Regions from separate parts of the Metabacillus sp. KJ11-3 genome, predicted to be linked through region 3. Evidence: a T-box and tRNA genes for the amino acid it is inferred to sense, from the RefSeq annotation. Region 3 holds a T-box; the other regions hold tRNA genes.

Region 1 (5,005 bases), 530 kb from region 3:
AGGCCCGAACCCACGCACGTTGAAAAGTGCGGGGATGAGGTGTGGGTAGCGGAGAAATTCCAATCGAACCTGGAGATAGCTGGTTCTCTCCGAAATAGCTTTAGGGCTAGCCTTGAAATGAGAGTCTTGGAGGTAGAGCACTGATTGGACTAGGGGCCCCCATCGGGTTACCGAATTCAGTCAAACTCCGAATGCCAAAGACTTATGTTCAGGAGTCAGACTGCGAGTGATAAGATCCGTAGTCAAGAGGGAAACAGCCCAGACCACCAGCTAAGGTCCCAAAGTATACGTTAAGTGGAAAAGGATGTGGAGTTGCTTAGACAACCAGGATGTTGGCTTAGAAGCAGCCACCATTTAAAGAGTGCGTAATAGCTCACTGGTCGAGTGACTCTGCGCCGAAAATGTACCGGGGCTAAACGTATCACCGAAGCTGTGGACTGTTCTTACGAACAGTGGTAGGAGAGCGTTCTAAGGGCTGAGAAGCCAGACCGTAAGGACTGGTGGAGCGCTTAGAAGTGAGAATGCCGGTATGAGTAGCGAAAGAGGGGTGAGAATCCCCTCCACCGAATGCCTAAGGTTTCCTGAGGAAGGCTCGTCCGCTCAGGGTTAGTCGGGACCTAAGCCGAGGCCGAAAGGCGTAGGCGATGGCCAACAGGTAGAAATTCCTGTACCACCTCCTCACCATTTGAGCAATGGGGGGACGCAGAAGGATAGGGTAAGCGCGCTGTTGGATATGCGCGTCCAAGCAGTTAGGCTGACAATGAGGCAAATCCCATTGTCACATAAGCTGAGCTGTGATGGCGAGGGAACTATAGTACCGAAGTTCCTGATTCCACACTGCCAAGAAAAGCCTCTAGCGAGGTGAGAGGTGCCCGTACCGCAAACCGACACAGGTAGGCGAGGAGAGAATCCTAAGGTGAGCGAGAGAACTCTCGTTAAGGAACTCGGCAAAATGACCCCGTAACTTCGGGAGAAGGGGTGCTTTTTAGGGTGAATAGCCCGGAAAAGCCGCAGTGAATAGGCCCAGGCGACTGTTTAGCAAAAACACAGGTCTCTGCGAAGCCGCAAGGCGAAGTATAGGGGCTGACGCCTGCCCGGTGCTGGAAGGTTAAGGGGAGAGGTTAGCGCAAGCGAAGCTTTGAACCGAAGCCCCAGTAAACGGCGGCCGTAACTATAACGGTCCTAAGGTAGCGAAATTCCTTGTCGGGTAAGTTCCGACCCGCACGAAAGGCGTAACGATCTGGGCACTGTCTCAACGAGAGACTCGGTGAAATTATAGTACCTGTGAAGATGCAGGTTACCCGCGACAGGACGGAAAGACCCCGTGGAGCTTTACTGTAGCCTGATATTGAATTTTGGTACAGCTTGTACAGGATAGGTAGGAGCCTGAGAAGCCGGAGCGCCAGCTTCGGTGGAGGCGTCGGTGGGATACTACCCTGGCTGTATTGAAATTCTAACCCGCGAGCCTTATCGGCTTGGGAGACAGTGTCAGGTGGGCAGTTTGACTGGGGCGGTCGCCTCCTAAAATGTAACGGAGGCGCCCAAAGGTTCCCTCAGAATGGTTGGAAATCATTCGTAGAGTGTAAAGGCACAAGGGAGCTTGACTGCGAGACCTACAAGTCGAGCAGGGACGAAAGTCGGGCTTAGTGATCCGGTGGTTCCGCATGGAAGGGCCATCGCTCAACGGATAAAAGCTACCCCGGGGATAACAGGCTTATCTCCCCCAAGAGTCCACATCGACGGGGAGGTTTGGCACCTCGATGTCGGCTCATCGCATCCTGGGGCTGTAGTCGGTCCCAAGGGTTGGGCTGTTCGCCCATTAAAGCGGTACGCGAGCTGGGTTCAGAACGTCGTGAGACAGTTCGGTCCCTATCCGTCGTGGGCGTAGGAAATTTGAGAGGAGCTGTCCTTAGTACGAGAGGACCGGGATGGACGCACCGCTGGTGTACCAGTTGTCTTGCCAAAGGCATAGCTGGGTAGCTATGTGCGGAAGGGATAAGTGCTGAAAGCATCTAAGCATGAAGCCCCCCTCAAGATGAGATTTCCCATCACATTAGTGAGTAAGATCCCTGAAAGATGATCAGGTTGATAGGTCAGAGGTGGAAGCGCGGTGACGTGTGGAGCTGACTGATACTAATCGATCGAGGACTTAACCTAACAATAAAGCGAATGCTTAGTGAATTGAATTGTGTATCGTTATCTAGTTTTGAAGGAATATAAAAGTGAAAAAACACTTGAAATATTCCCAACATATAGTATAATAATTTTTGTCACAAATGTCTGGTGATGAAGGCGAAGAGGTCACACCCGTTCCCATGCCGAACACGGAAGTTAAGCTCTTCAGCGCCGATGGTAGTTGGGGGTTTCCCCCTGTGAGAGTAGGACGTTGCCAAGCTGTGATTATTCCGCAGTAGCTCAGTGGTAGAGCTATCGGCTGTTAACCGATCGGTCGCAGGTTCGAGTCCTGCCTGCGGAGCCATTTTGGAGAGCTGTCCGAGTGGCCGAAGGAGCACGATTGGAAATCGTGTATACGCTAACCGCGTATCAAGGGTTCAAATCCCTTGCTCTCCGCCACAATTTCTATTATACATAAGGCCCATTGGTCAAGCGGTTAAGACACCGCCCTTTCACGGCGGTAACACGGGTTCGAATCCCGTATGGGTCACCATTAAAATCGGAGGATTAGCTCAGCTGGGAGAGCACCTGCCTTACAAGCAGGGGGTCGGCGGTTCGATCCCGTCATCCTCCACCATATATATTATCGCGGGGTGGAGCAGTCTGGTAGCTCGTCGGGCTCATAACCCGAAGGTCGCAGGTTCAAATCCTGTCCCCGCAACCAATTTAAGTTGACGACGCTACGTCGATTATTCTTCATAGCGAGGCAACATAGTAGTGCTGTAAAGTGCAACCAAATAATGGTCCGGTAGTTCAGTTGGTTAGAATGCCTGCCTGTCACGCAGGAGGTCGCGGGTTCGAGTCCCGTCCGGACCGCCATTATTTTTAAAAAGTTTTACTCATATATTATGTATAGAGTAAAAGGGTTTCAATAAGCAAGAAGGTCGAAGAAGTGACTGAGCGAACACCGCAGCGTATGACCATACGTGAGGATGTGAGCGATGGAGCTGATGAAGAGATTCGAAGCTTAGTGGAAGCCGAAAACTGTATTGGCTCGGTAGCTCAGTTGGTAGAGCAATGGACTGAAAATCCATGTGTCGGCGGTTCGATTCCGTCCCGAGCCACCTTTTATTTTTAATTTAATGCCGGTGTAGCTCAATTGGTAGAGCAACTGACTTGTAATCAGTAGGTTGGGGGTTCAAGTCCTCTCGCCGGCACTCTCTAAAGTGGAGGGGTAGCGAAGTGGCTAAACGCGGCGGACTGTAAATCCGCTCCTTAGGGTTCGGCAGTTCGAATCTGCCCCCCTCCACCATTTTCATTTGTAAATAAACCTTCATTTAGGGGCATAGTTTAACGGTAGAATAGAGGTCTCCAAAACCTTTGGTGTGGGTTCGATTCCTACTGCCCCTGCCAATTTCAATTATAGTGGCGATTGTGGCGAAGTGGTTAACGCATCGGATTGTGGTTCCGACATTCGTGGGTTCGATTCCCATCAGTCGCCCCATTTATATAGCTAAGTAAATAGGATACATTCGATCAGTTGATCTTCAAATTTAAATCCAAAAAACACTTGGTTATCGATAGATTTCATGAAGAAGATTCGAAGAAGCTTATTCAATGGGCTATAGCCAAGCGGTAAGGCATCGCACTTTGACTGCGACATGCGTTGGTTCGAATCCAGCTAGCCCAGCCATTTTTTTAACACATTTTTAGTCTAATTGCATAGGCTAAACCATATAGATAAGTAAGATCGCGGAAGTAGTTCAGTGGTAGAACACCACCTTGCCAAGGTGGGGGTCGCGGGTTCGAATCCCGTCTTCCGCTCCAATTAAAATGGCGGCATAGCCAAGTGGTAAGGCAGAGGTCTGCAAAACCTTTATCACCGGTTCAAATCCGGTTGCCGCCTCCATTTTAACACCCTTGCCGGGGTGGCGGAACTGGCAGACGCACAGGACTTAAAATCCTGCGGTAGGTGACTACCGTACCGGTTCGATTCCGGTCCTCGGCACCATTTGTACTTAATCCTTTGCCAGTGTGGCGGAATTGGCAGACGCGCACGACTCAAAATCGTGTTCCTTCGGGAGTGTCGGTTCGACCCCGACCACTGGTATCTAAATGCTATATAATCAAGGCTCCAACATATGTTGGGGTCTTTTTTGTATTTTTTCTACACGACTAAAATAATCGAAAATCGTATGCGGTGAGTCGTGTGCGTAGGAGGTTGTTTATGAGAAGACGTGTAGAATTAACAGAAGAAGAATTAAAGATTATTAAAAAGAAAATTAGTGAAGAGGAAGCTTTCGAAAAGTTCTTTAAGGAATGCTACCTACGAAATTTAAGACCAGCGACAATCGAATATTACAAAAATGAATTTCATGGTGCAAAGAAAATCATTAATAAACAATTAGTTGAATGGAAACAGAAAGAATAGAAGATCTAATCCTTCAAAGCAAACAAATAATGAAAGTTACTACAATTAATACCCGATTACGTGCATTCAGAGCATTTTACACTTTCTTATATAAGAATAAGCTCATCGAAAATTAACTTCGTTCCATTTAATACTAGAGCGACAAATAATTACTCTGAAAGAACCTCAACAGCATACCTATTAAACAGATTTATGAACCCAAATGAAAGTCAGTTCTTTTCGTACAGAGGAAAAGAAGTGAACGAAGATTTTTTAGCTATTTCTGATTTGATACAACTCTTGTTTAGAGGATGTATTAGAAATGATAAACCAATGTATTGCTACTTTTCGTCATCAAGAATGAGAAAGCTTTTAAATCAATGGATAAACTTCGAAATTTAAGACACTTTTAATAGGTGAAAAACCAAGAGGGACATTAGAGTCTCTCTTGGCTAAGTGAATATTACTTTTTCTTAAAGA
Region 2 (5,005 bases), 1.3 Mb from region 3:
ATATTTTAGTAAAGCAATATTAGAGGTTTTACCTATAGTTTTTCTATGAAAGATTATATATGAATTTATAGAATAGTAATTTAGGGGGATAAGTTATTCATCGTGTGGATGTAGCTATGCCGGGGTGATGATAATGATTTACCTTTCTTAGAGGCAGTGAGACTGCGATGGTGATATAGGTTAGGAGCTTTGCCTTTTTAATTTTTTTAACAGCTATGAAGAACATTGCTGAGGTGTGATTTAAGAGAATTGTCTTTCATATTGGCTACGAAGGACATAACTGAGGATGATTTAAGAGAATTGTCTTTCATAACTCCTATGAAGGACATGACCGAGGGGAATTCAAGAGTATTTGTCTTTCATAAGACCCGAGGTCTGTCTTTCAATTTGTTGTTATCACAATAAGCTTATATAAAACTTTAAACTTCTTATTTAATAATTTACATCAAACAAAAAAACACTGTTAATAAACAGTGTTTTTTGATATGACCCGTACGGGATTCGAACCCGTGTTACCGCCGTGAAAGGGCGGTGTCTTAACCGCTTGACCAACGGGCCTAAGAAAATGATAAAACTGGCGGAGAAGGAGGGATTTGAACCCTCGCGCCGCTTACACGACCTACACCCTTAGCAGGGGCGCCTCTTCAGCCACTTGAGTACTTCCCCATATATATGGCTCCGCAGGCAGGACTCGAACCTGCGACCGATCGGTTAACAGCCGATAGCTCTACCACTGAGCTACTGCGGAATAGTATAAATGGTGGGCCTAAATGGACTCGAACCATCGACCTCACGCTTATCAGGCGTGCGCTCTAACCAGCTGAGCTATAGGCCCATTTATATTGGAGCGGGTGAAGGGAATCGAACCCTCATCATCAGCTTGGAAGGCTGAGGTTTTACCACTAAACTACACCCGCAATATATGGGGCGGCTGATGGGAATCGAACCCACGAATGTCGGAACCACAATCCGATGCGTTAACCACTTCGCCACAACCGCCATTATTTTATTATAATTTATTAAGTGGTGGCTCGGGACGGAATCGAACCGCCGACACATGGATTTTCAGTCCATTGCTCTACCAACTGAGCTACCGAGCCAATATAGTTTTCGGCTTCCGCTAAGCTTCGAATCTCTTCGTCATCTCCCTCACTCACATCCTCACGTATTCTCATACGCTCCGGTGCTCGCTCAGTCGTTTCCTCGACCTTCTCGCTTATCGAAACCCTCTTACACGATAATTAGGTTACAATAATAATTTGCTTCTTAATAAATATCAATGGCGGTCCGGACGGGACTCGAACCCGCGACCTCCTGCGTGACAGGCAGGCATTCTAACCAACTGAACTACCGGACCATTATTTAAATCTTTCAATTAAATTGGTTGCGGGGACAGGATTTGAACCTGCGACCTTCGGGTTATGAGCCCGACGAGCTACCAGACTGCTCCACCCCGCGATAATATGGAGGTATAAAATTAGCCACTGCTTTTTATTCAAAAGCAAAATGGAGGAGGAAAGGGGATTCGAACCCCTGCGGGCTTTGACACCCCTGTCGGTTTTCAAGACCGATCCCTTCAGCCGGACTTGGGTATTCCTCCGTATAGAAAATGGTGGACCTTGTAGGACTCGAACCTACGACCGGACGGTTATGAGCCGTCTGCTCTAACCAGCTGAGCTAAAGGTCCATCTGGTTTATCAAGAATTTTAAGAATGGTAGCGGCGGAGGGAATCGAACCCACGACCTCACGGGTATGAACCGTACGCTCTAGCCAGCTGAGCTACACCGCCATAGTTAATAGTCATCGTTTTAGATTGGTGGAGCCTAGCGGGATCGAACCGCTGACCTCCTGCGTGCAAAGCAGGCGCTCTCCCAGCTGAGCTAAGGCCCCATGTTTTATATCTAAATGGTCGGGAAGACAGGATTCGAACCTGCGACCCCTTGGTCCCAAACCAAGTGCTCTACCAAGCTGAGCTACTTCCCGTTTTATTGGATAAGGGATATGTGAGGTCAATATCTCAATCTCACGTCTGACTTCCTGCTAGATAATTTTCAATGGCGCGCCCGAGAGGAGTCGAACCCCTAACCTTTTGATCCGTAGTCAAACGCTCTATCCAATTGAGCTACGGGCGCTAAAATTCATGGTGCCGAGGACCGGAATCGAACCGGTACGGTAGTCACCTACCGCAGGATTTTAAGTCCTGTGCGTCTGCCAGTTCCGCCACCCCGGCACTTACTGGAGCGGAAGACGGGATTCGAACCCGCGACCCCCACCTTGGCAAGGTGGTGTTCTACCACTGAACTACTTCCGCTTGATATTAATGGTGCGGGTGAAGGGACTTGAACCCCCACGTCACAAGGACACTAGATCCTAAGTCTAGCGCGTCTGCCAATTCCGCCACACCCGCATGGTGTGATAATGGTGAGCCATGAAGGACTCGAACCTTCGACCCTCTGATTAAAAGTCAGATGCTCTACCAACTGAGCTAATGGCTCATCTTATAATGAGATGTAAAAGTATGTTTCTTCTTGTTTTTGACACCCAAATCTCAGGTCGTTTATTCAAGATGTAGCTCGATTTGTGTGCTGATGTAATGCTACAAAGCTTACTCGGTCGTGCTCTACCAACTGAGCTAATGACTAATTAATGAATAATAATGAGTGGTGCCGGCGAGAGGACTTGAACCCCCAACCTACTGATTACAAGTCAGTTGCTCTACCAGTTGAGCTACACCGGCTTAGTATTATGGTGGAGGATGACGGGATCGAACCGCCGACCCCCTGCTTGTAAGGCAGGTGCTCTCCCAGCTGAGCTAATCCTCCGAAGCACTGGATGTGCAAGTGCATGCGTTGCAACAGGACGTCGCGAATTTAGCATGCCTTCGTTTTGTATAACATTCTATTGCAACCTGGCAATGTCCTACTCTCACAGGGGGAAACCCCCAACTACCATCGGCGCTGAAGAGCTTAACTTCCGTGTTCGGCATGGGAACGGGTGTGACCTCTTCGCCATCATCACCAGATAACTGCGACAAGAATGATTATACTATTTTAAAAGAATTTTTCAAGTCTTTTTTTGAAAAAACTTTATATATTCCTTCAAAACTAGATAACGATACACAATTCAATTCACTAAGCATTCGCTTATTATTAGGTTAAGTCCTCGATCGATTAGTATCAGTCAGCTCCACACGTCACCGCGCTTCCACCTCTGACCTATCAACCTGATCATCTTTCAGGGATCTTACTCACTAATGTGATGGGAAATCTCATCTTGAGGGGGGCTTCATGCTTAGATGCTTTCAGCACTTATCCCTTCCGCACATAGCTACCCAGCTATGCCTTTGGCAAGACAACTGGTACACCAGCGGTGCGTCCATCCCGGTCCTCTCGTACTAAGGACAGCTCCTCTCAAATTTCCTACGCCCACGACGGATAGGGACCGAACTGTCTCACGACGTTCTGAACCCAGCTCGCGTACCGCTTTAATGGGCGAACAGCCCAACCCTTGGGACCGACTACAGCCCCAGGATGCGATGAGCCGACATCGAGGTGCCAAACCTCCCCGTCGATGTGGACTCTTGGGGGAGATAAGCCTGTTATCCCCGGGGTAGCTTTTATCCGTTGAGCGATGGCCCTTCCATGCGGAACCACCGGATCACTAAGCCCGACTTTCGTCCCTGCTCGACTTGTAGGTCTCGCAGTCAAGCTCCCTTGTGCCTTTACACTCTACGAATGATTTCCAACCATTCTGAGGGAACCTTTGGGCGCCTCCGTTACATTTTAGGAGGCGACCGCCCCAGTCAAACTGCCCACCTGACACTGTCTCCCAAGCCGATAAGGCTCGCGGGTTAGAATTTCAATACAGCCAGGGTAGTATCCCACCGACGCCTCCACCGAAGCTGGCGCTCCGGCTTCTCAGGCTCCTACCTATCCTGTACAAGCTGTACCAAAATTCAATATCAGGCTACAGTAAAGCTCCACGGGGTCTTTCCGTCCTGTCGCGGGTAACCTGCATCTTCACAGGTACTATAATTTCACCGAGTCTCTCGTTGAGACAGTGCCCAGATCGTTACGCCTTTCGTGCGGGTCGGAACTTACCCGACAAGGAATTTCGCTACCTTAGGACCGTTATAGTTACGGCCGCCGTTTACTGGGGCTTCGGTTCAAAGCTTCGCTTGCGCTAACCTCTCCCCTTAACCTTCCAGCACCGGGCAGGCGTCAGCCCCTATACTTCGCCTTGCGGCTTCGCAGAGACCTGTGTTTTTGCTAAACAGTCGCCTGGGCCTATTCACTGCGGCTTTTCCGGGCTATTCACCCTAAAAAGCACCCCTTCTCCCGAAGTTACGGGGTCATTTTGCCGAGTTCCTTAACGAGAGTTCTCTCGCTCACCTTAGGATTCTCTCCTCGCCTACCTGTGTCGGTTTGCGGTACGGGCACCTCTCACCTCGCTAGAGGCTTTTCTTGGCAGTGTGGAATCAGGAACTTCGGTACTATAGTTCCCTCGCCATCACAGCTCAGCTTATGTGACAATGGGATTTGCCTCATTGTCAGCCTAACTGCTTGGACGCGCATATCCAACAGCGCGCTTACCCTATCCTTCTGCGTCCCCCCATTGCTCAAATGGTGAGGAGGTGGTACAGGAATTTCTACCTGTTGGCCATCGCCTACGCCTTTCGGCCTCGGCTTAGGTCCCGACTAACCCTGAGCGGACGAGCCTTCCTCAGGAAACCTTAGGCATTCGGTGGAGGGGATTCTCACCCCTCTTTCGCTACTCATACCGGCATTCTCACTTCTAAGCGCTCCACCAGTCCTTACGGTCTGGCTTCTCAGCCCTTAGAACGCTCTCCTACCACTGTTCTAAAAGAACAGTCCACAGCTTCGGTGATACGTTTAGCCCCGGTACATTTTCGGCGCAGAGTCACTCGACCAGTGAGCTATTACGCACTCTTTAAATGGTGGCTGCTTCTAAGCCAACATCCTGGTTGTCTAAGCAACTCCACAT
Region 3 (5,005 bases):
AAAAGAATTATATGAGGCAATGGCCATTTACTCTGCTAACGGTGCGGCAATTGCTTTGTCAGAAATAATTGCAGGATCAGAAAATGCTTTTGTTAAAATGATGAACGATAAAGCGAAAGAACTAGGTTTAACAAATTATGAATTTGTTAATGCGACAGGATTGGAAAATAAGGATTTAGCTGGTATGCATCCTGAAGGAACAGATGTGAATGCAGAAAATAAATTATCAGCAAGAGATATGGCCTTACTTTCACAAAGATTAATTCAAGACTACCCAGAGGTTTTAGAGACAGCTAGTATTCCTAAAAAAACCTTTAGAGAAGGTACTGATGACGCAACTCACATGCCAAACTGGAACTGGATGCTTCCAGAGTTAGTATTTGGTTATGAAGGTGTAGACGGTCTTAAAACAGGATCAACTTCCTCTGCGGGATCTTGTTTTACTGCTACTGCAACTAAAAATGGTATGCGTGTCATTTCAGTTGTGATGGATGCACAAGGAGATGTGAAGGATGCACGCTTTCCTGAGACAGAAAAAATGTTGGACTATGCATTCGAAAACTTCTCAGTAAAAGAAGTATTTCCAGCAAATTATCAAATTGATAAACAATCAACAATTCCTGTTGTAAAAGGAAAAGAAGATTCAGTATCCATTCATACAAAGGATGCAGTAACATTAGTTGTGAAAAAGGGTGAAGAGGATGCCTATAAACCAGCATTTGAAATTGACCAAGATCAATTGTCAAAAGCAGGGGAATTAACGGCACCAGTTAAAAAAGACCATGTAGTCGGAAAAATGACGATAAAATATGAGGGTGAAGGTCAAGCACTAACAAATATCAAAAGTGACACACTCTCTCAAGTAGATCTTGTTACAAAAGAAACAGTTGAAAAGGCCAACTGGTTTGTTCTCTCTATGAGAGGTATTGGAGGCTTCTTTGGTGGATTATGGGGCACAGTATCAGACACAGTAAAAGGTTGGTTTTAATCATTTATGAAAAGACTCTCTATATAGGGAGTCTTTTTTATACACTTCTATTTATTGTAAGCTCATTAAAATGATGAAAAAAGATATTCGATTGATAAAATCTGAGTTATAATAGAAAATTATTATATAAGAAATGATAGAATAGTAAAACATATAGGAATTGTTTTACTAATTACATGAATTTTGATAGGATTTTTTTAGAACTTAGGATAAAATATAGCGTAGATGAATTTTTCTCAATCTAAAACAAATCCTATATATTAGGACATTACATAAGGGGGACAACCACAATGAGTAATACAACAGGTACTGACCGCGTAAAACGTGGAATGGCAGAAATGCAAAAAGGCGGCGTCATCATGGACGTTGTAAATGCAGAGCAAGCTAAAATCGCTGAGGAAGCAGGCGCAGTTGCTGTAATGGCACTTGAACGAGTTCCTGCTGACATTCGTGCTGCCGGTGGTGTAGCGAGAATGGCTGATCCAACAATTGTAGAAGAAGTAATGAATGCTGTATCAATTCCAGTTATGGCAAAAGCACGTATCGGACACATTGTAGAGGCACGTGTGTTAGAGGCAATGGGTGTTGACTATATTGATGAAAGTGAAGTTTTAACTCCTGCAGATGAAGAGTATCACTTATTAAAAAGTGACTTCACAGTACCATTCGTTTGTGGCTGCCGTGATCTAGGTGAAGCAACTCGTCGTATTGCAGAGGGTGCGTCTATGCTTCGTACAAAAGGTGAGCCAGGAACAGGAAACATTGTTGAAGCTGTTCGTCATATGCGTAAGGTAAATGCACAAATTCGTAAGGTTGCTGCTATGAGCGAAGATGAGTTAATGACAGAAGCAAAAAATTTAGGTGCTCCTTTTGAACTTCTTCTTCAAATTAAAAAAGAAGGAAAATTACCGGTTGTTAACTTCGCTGCTGGTGGTGTAGCTACTCCTGCTGATGCTGCGTTAATGATGCAGCTTGGTGCTGATGGAGTATTTGTTGGATCTGGTATCTTTAAATCAGAAAACCCAGCTAAGTTTGCACGTTCTATAGTTGAAGCAACGACTCATTATCAAGATTACGAACTAATTGCGAAACTTTCTAAAGGACTTGGATCTGCAATGCAAGGAGTCGAAATTTCAAGTCTTTTACCAGAGCAAAGAATGCAAGAGCGTGGTTGGTAGGACAAAGGAGTTTTTAACATGCTGAAAATTGGTGTTTTAGGATTACAAGGTGCTGTTAGGGAGCATATTCGTTCAATAGAAGCATGTGGAGCTGAAGGAGTTATTGTTAAAACAGCTAATCAGCTTGCAGACCTTGATGGCTTAATCATGCCAGGTGGCGAGAGCACAACGATGCGTCGCCTTATCGATAAATATGATTTTATGGAGCCATTAAAAGAATTTGCTGCATCTGGTAGACCTATGTTTGGTACATGTGCAGGGTTAATTCTTTTGGCTAAGAATCTCGTGGGATATGATCAATCTCACTTAGGATTATTAGATGTAACAGTAGAGCGTAATTCATTTGGACGACAAAAGGATAGCTTTGAGGCTGAATTAATGATTACCGGTGTTGGAGAGGACTTTGTAGGAGTCTTTATCCGTGCTCCTCATATAGTTGAGGTTGGAGAGGATGTTGAGATCCTATCGAAGCACAACGGCCGAATTGTTGCAGCTCGCCAAGGGCAATTTCTTGGCTGTTCCTTCCATCCTGAGTTAACTGATGATCATCGAATGACTCAATTATTTATCAATATGGTAAAAGAGTCTAAATAAGTTGTATAAAAAACTTGCGACTACTGTAAACTTATAGTAAATTAATTTATACTTAATCAAATAAGCAAACGTGATGATAGGAATTAGTAGCATGATGTTCTATCTATAGAGAGCCGGTGGCTGGTGAAAATCGGTGATAGATGCTTGTGAATCCATCCTTGAATGAATAGCTGAACTAACAAATGTTAAAGTAGGCAATTCCGGCTATGACCGTTATTCATTAAGTGAAGAATACGAGGTATTCTTAACTAGGGTGGCAACGCGGGTAACTCTCGTCCCTTTTTGGGACGGGAGTTTTTTTGTTGCTTAAATTTCCTTGATTGCGAGTGTATATTCAAAAAAGGAGTGGAAATATTTATGTTGGATAGTAAATTTCTTCGTACCAATCTTGAAGAAGTAAAAGAAAAGTTATCTAAACGCGGTGAAGACCTAACTGATTTTGGGAAATTTGAAGAGCTTGATAAAACGAGAAGAGAGCTTATTGCTGCTACTGAAGAATTAAAAAGCAAAAGAAATGATGTTTCTGCACAAGTCGCCCAGTTAAAAAGGGAAAAGCAGGATGCTGATCATTTAATTAAAGAAATGAAAGAAGTAGGAGAGAAGATTAAAGGTTATGATGAGCAATTACGTAAAGTAGAGGCTGAACTTGATAACCTTTTATTATCTATTCCAAATATTCCTCATGAAAGTGTTCCAGTTGGGGATACAGAGGATGATAATGTAGAGATTAGAAAGTGGGGAGAACAACCACACTTTGAATTTGAGCCAAAGCCGCACTGGGACATTGCAGATGGTTTGCAAATTCTGGACTTTGAACGGGCAGCAAAGGTTACAGGAAGTCGTTTTGTTTTTTACCGTGGGTTGGGTGCACGTTTAGAAAGAGCACTATTTAACTTTATGTTAGATCTTCATGTTGACGAGCATGGTTATACAGAAATCATACCGCCTTTTATCGTGAATCGTGATAGTATGACAGGTACAGGTCAGTTGCCTAAATTTGAGGAAGATGCATTTAAAATTGCAGGAGAAGATTATTTCTTAATTCCAACTGCTGAAGTACCTGTTACAAATATGCACCGTGAGGAAATACTCAATGTTGAACAACTACCTATTAGTTATGCTGCATTTAGTGCAAATTTCCGTTCCGAAGCTGGATCAGCAGGAAGAGATACAAGAGGATTAATACGTCAACACCAATTTAATAAAGTAGAGCTAGTTCGCTTTGTTAAGCCAGAGGATTCTTATGAGGAGCTTGAGAAGCTGACAGGACATGCTGAAAAAGTACTTCAACTATTAGGACTTCCATATCGGGTAATGAGCATGTGTACAGCAGATTTAGGTTTTACGGCAGCTAAAAAATATGACCTTGAAGTTTGGATCCCAAGCTATGGAACATACCGTGAAATTTCTTCTTGCAGTAATTTTGAGGCGTTCCAAGCACGCCGAGCAAATATTCGATTTAGAAGAGATCCAAAAGCAAAGGTGGAGCATGTCCACACATTAAATGGATCAGGATTAGCTATTGGAAGAACAGTTGCTGCCATCTTGGAAAATTATCAACAGGAAGATGGATCTGTCATTATCCCAGAGGTGCTTAGACCTTATATGGGGAATAAAGAAAGTATTAGTATGGTTGACTAAAAATATATAAAGGGGGATTTAATTGCCCCCTTACATGGATATACTACTATGTGAAGTATTTATTTTCATAACAACTAAAAAAAATAATAAAATGTTGACAAGTATATAAAAAATATGATAAATTATATTTTGTCAATACGGAGGAATACCCAAGTCCGGCTGAAGGGATCGGTCTTGAAAACCGACAGGGGTGTCAAAGCCCGCAGGGGTTCGAATCCCCTTTCCTCCTCCATAATTTTAAAACTTAATCTCATATTCAGCGCATAAAATATGGGAGATTGATGTAAAATCGTTACTGGACTGTAGCGATTTTTTTTATATGTTTGGAAAGTATAAGAAGACCAAAGCATTCAAATTTTAGGATTAGCAATAAACTACAGTTTTCTAATAAAAAAAGAGGATGACATAAAGGAACGTAAACCTTTATGTCATCCTCTTATTTTTTAGAAATTTCGTCTGTTCAATAAAATAGCCAATTCTCTCTATAATAGGTTCGATAGACTTTTCATTTTTCATAATATCATAATCATTAATATTGATACGTAGTACAGGACAGGCATTAAAATTATTAATCCAATTTTCATATCTTTGGTGCATTTCAGTC

Evidence for each region. A T-box is a leader RNA that pairs with one kind of tRNA and senses whether it is charged. The one in region 3 lies ahead of serS (serine--tRNA ligase), so its partner is inferred to be a tRNA-Ser.
Region 1: it has a tRNA-Ser gene. The T-box ahead of serS (serine--tRNA ligase) is inferred to sense a tRNA for this amino acid. The anticodon was not compared.
Region 2: it has a tRNA-Ser gene. The T-box ahead of serS (serine--tRNA ligase) is inferred to sense a tRNA for this amino acid. The anticodon was not compared.

The regions. Positions count from the first base shown of each region.
Region 1 covers NZ_CM147865.1:3,982,635-3,987,639, reverse strand. The annotation lists rRNA gene AC0L8O_RS19855 (23S ribosomal RNA) at 1-2,157, shown strand, start outside; rRNA gene rrf (5S ribosomal RNA) at 2,280-2,395, shown strand; tRNA gene AC0L8O_RS19845 (tRNA-Asn) at 2,405-2,479, shown strand; tRNA gene AC0L8O_RS19840 (tRNA-Ser) at 2,484-2,574, shown strand; tRNA gene AC0L8O_RS19835 (tRNA-Glu) at 2,594-2,668, shown strand; tRNA gene AC0L8O_RS19830 (tRNA-Val) at 2,677-2,752, shown strand; tRNA gene AC0L8O_RS19825 (tRNA-Met) at 2,763-2,839, shown strand; tRNA gene AC0L8O_RS19820 (tRNA-Asp) at 2,918-2,994, shown strand; tRNA gene AC0L8O_RS19815 (tRNA-Phe) at 3,167-3,239, shown strand; tRNA gene AC0L8O_RS19810 (tRNA-Thr) at 3,260-3,332, shown strand; tRNA gene AC0L8O_RS19805 (tRNA-Tyr) at 3,344-3,427, shown strand; tRNA gene AC0L8O_RS19800 (tRNA-Trp) at 3,455-3,528, shown strand; tRNA gene AC0L8O_RS19795 (tRNA-His) at 3,544-3,619, shown strand; tRNA gene AC0L8O_RS19790 (tRNA-Gln) at 3,734-3,808, shown strand; tRNA gene AC0L8O_RS19785 (tRNA-Gly) at 3,868-3,942, shown strand; tRNA gene AC0L8O_RS19780 (tRNA-Cys) at 3,951-4,024, shown strand; tRNA gene AC0L8O_RS19775 (tRNA-Leu) at 4,038-4,126, shown strand; tRNA gene AC0L8O_RS19770 (tRNA-Leu) at 4,144-4,225, shown strand; gene AC0L8O_RS19765 (hypothetical protein) at 4,343-4,546, shown strand.
Region 2 covers NZ_CM147865.1:680,121-685,125, reverse strand. The annotation lists tRNA gene AC0L8O_RS03585 (tRNA-Glu) at 487-558, opposite strand; tRNA gene AC0L8O_RS03580 (tRNA-Ser) at 576-666, opposite strand; tRNA gene AC0L8O_RS03575 (tRNA-Asn) at 674-748, opposite strand; tRNA gene AC0L8O_RS03570 (tRNA-Ile) at 759-835, opposite strand; tRNA gene AC0L8O_RS03565 (tRNA-Gly) at 844-917, opposite strand; tRNA gene AC0L8O_RS03560 (tRNA-His) at 924-999, opposite strand; tRNA gene AC0L8O_RS03555 (tRNA-Phe) at 1,025-1,100, opposite strand; tRNA gene AC0L8O_RS03550 (tRNA-Asp) at 1,281-1,357, opposite strand; tRNA gene AC0L8O_RS03545 (tRNA-Met) at 1,382-1,458, opposite strand; tRNA gene AC0L8O_RS03540 (tRNA-Ser) at 1,508-1,600, opposite strand; tRNA gene AC0L8O_RS03535 (tRNA-Ile) at 1,611-1,687, opposite strand; tRNA gene AC0L8O_RS03530 (tRNA-Met) at 1,714-1,790, opposite strand; tRNA gene AC0L8O_RS03525 (tRNA-Ala) at 1,816-1,891, opposite strand; tRNA gene AC0L8O_RS03520 (tRNA-Pro) at 1,908-1,984, opposite strand; tRNA gene AC0L8O_RS03515 (tRNA-Arg) at 2,057-2,133, opposite strand; tRNA gene AC0L8O_RS03510 (tRNA-Leu) at 2,143-2,231, opposite strand; tRNA gene AC0L8O_RS03505 (tRNA-Gly) at 2,238-2,312, opposite strand; tRNA gene AC0L8O_RS03500 (tRNA-Leu) at 2,323-2,408, opposite strand; tRNA gene AC0L8O_RS03495 (tRNA-Lys) at 2,421-2,496, opposite strand; tRNA gene AC0L8O_RS03490 (tRNA-Thr) at 2,663-2,738, opposite strand; tRNA gene AC0L8O_RS03485 (tRNA-Val) at 2,748-2,823, opposite strand; rRNA gene rrf (5S ribosomal RNA) at 2,908-3,023, opposite strand; rRNA gene AC0L8O_RS03475 (23S ribosomal RNA) at 3,152-5,005, opposite strand, start outside.
Region 3 covers NZ_CM147865.1:4,511,962-4,516,966, reverse strand. The annotation lists gene AC0L8O_RS22590 (D-alanyl-D-alanine carboxypeptidase family protein) at 1-988, shown strand, start outside; gene pdxS (pyridoxal 5'-phosphate synthase lyase subunit PdxS) at 1,279-2,166, shown strand; gene pdxT (pyridoxal 5'-phosphate synthase glutaminase subunit PdxT) at 2,185-2,760, shown strand; T-box leader at 2,825-3,043, shown strand; gene serS (serine--tRNA ligase) at 3,118-4,401, shown strand; tRNA gene AC0L8O_RS22570 (tRNA-Ser) at 4,541-4,633, shown strand; gene AC0L8O_RS22565 (deoxynucleoside kinase) at 4,825-5,005, opposite strand, start outside.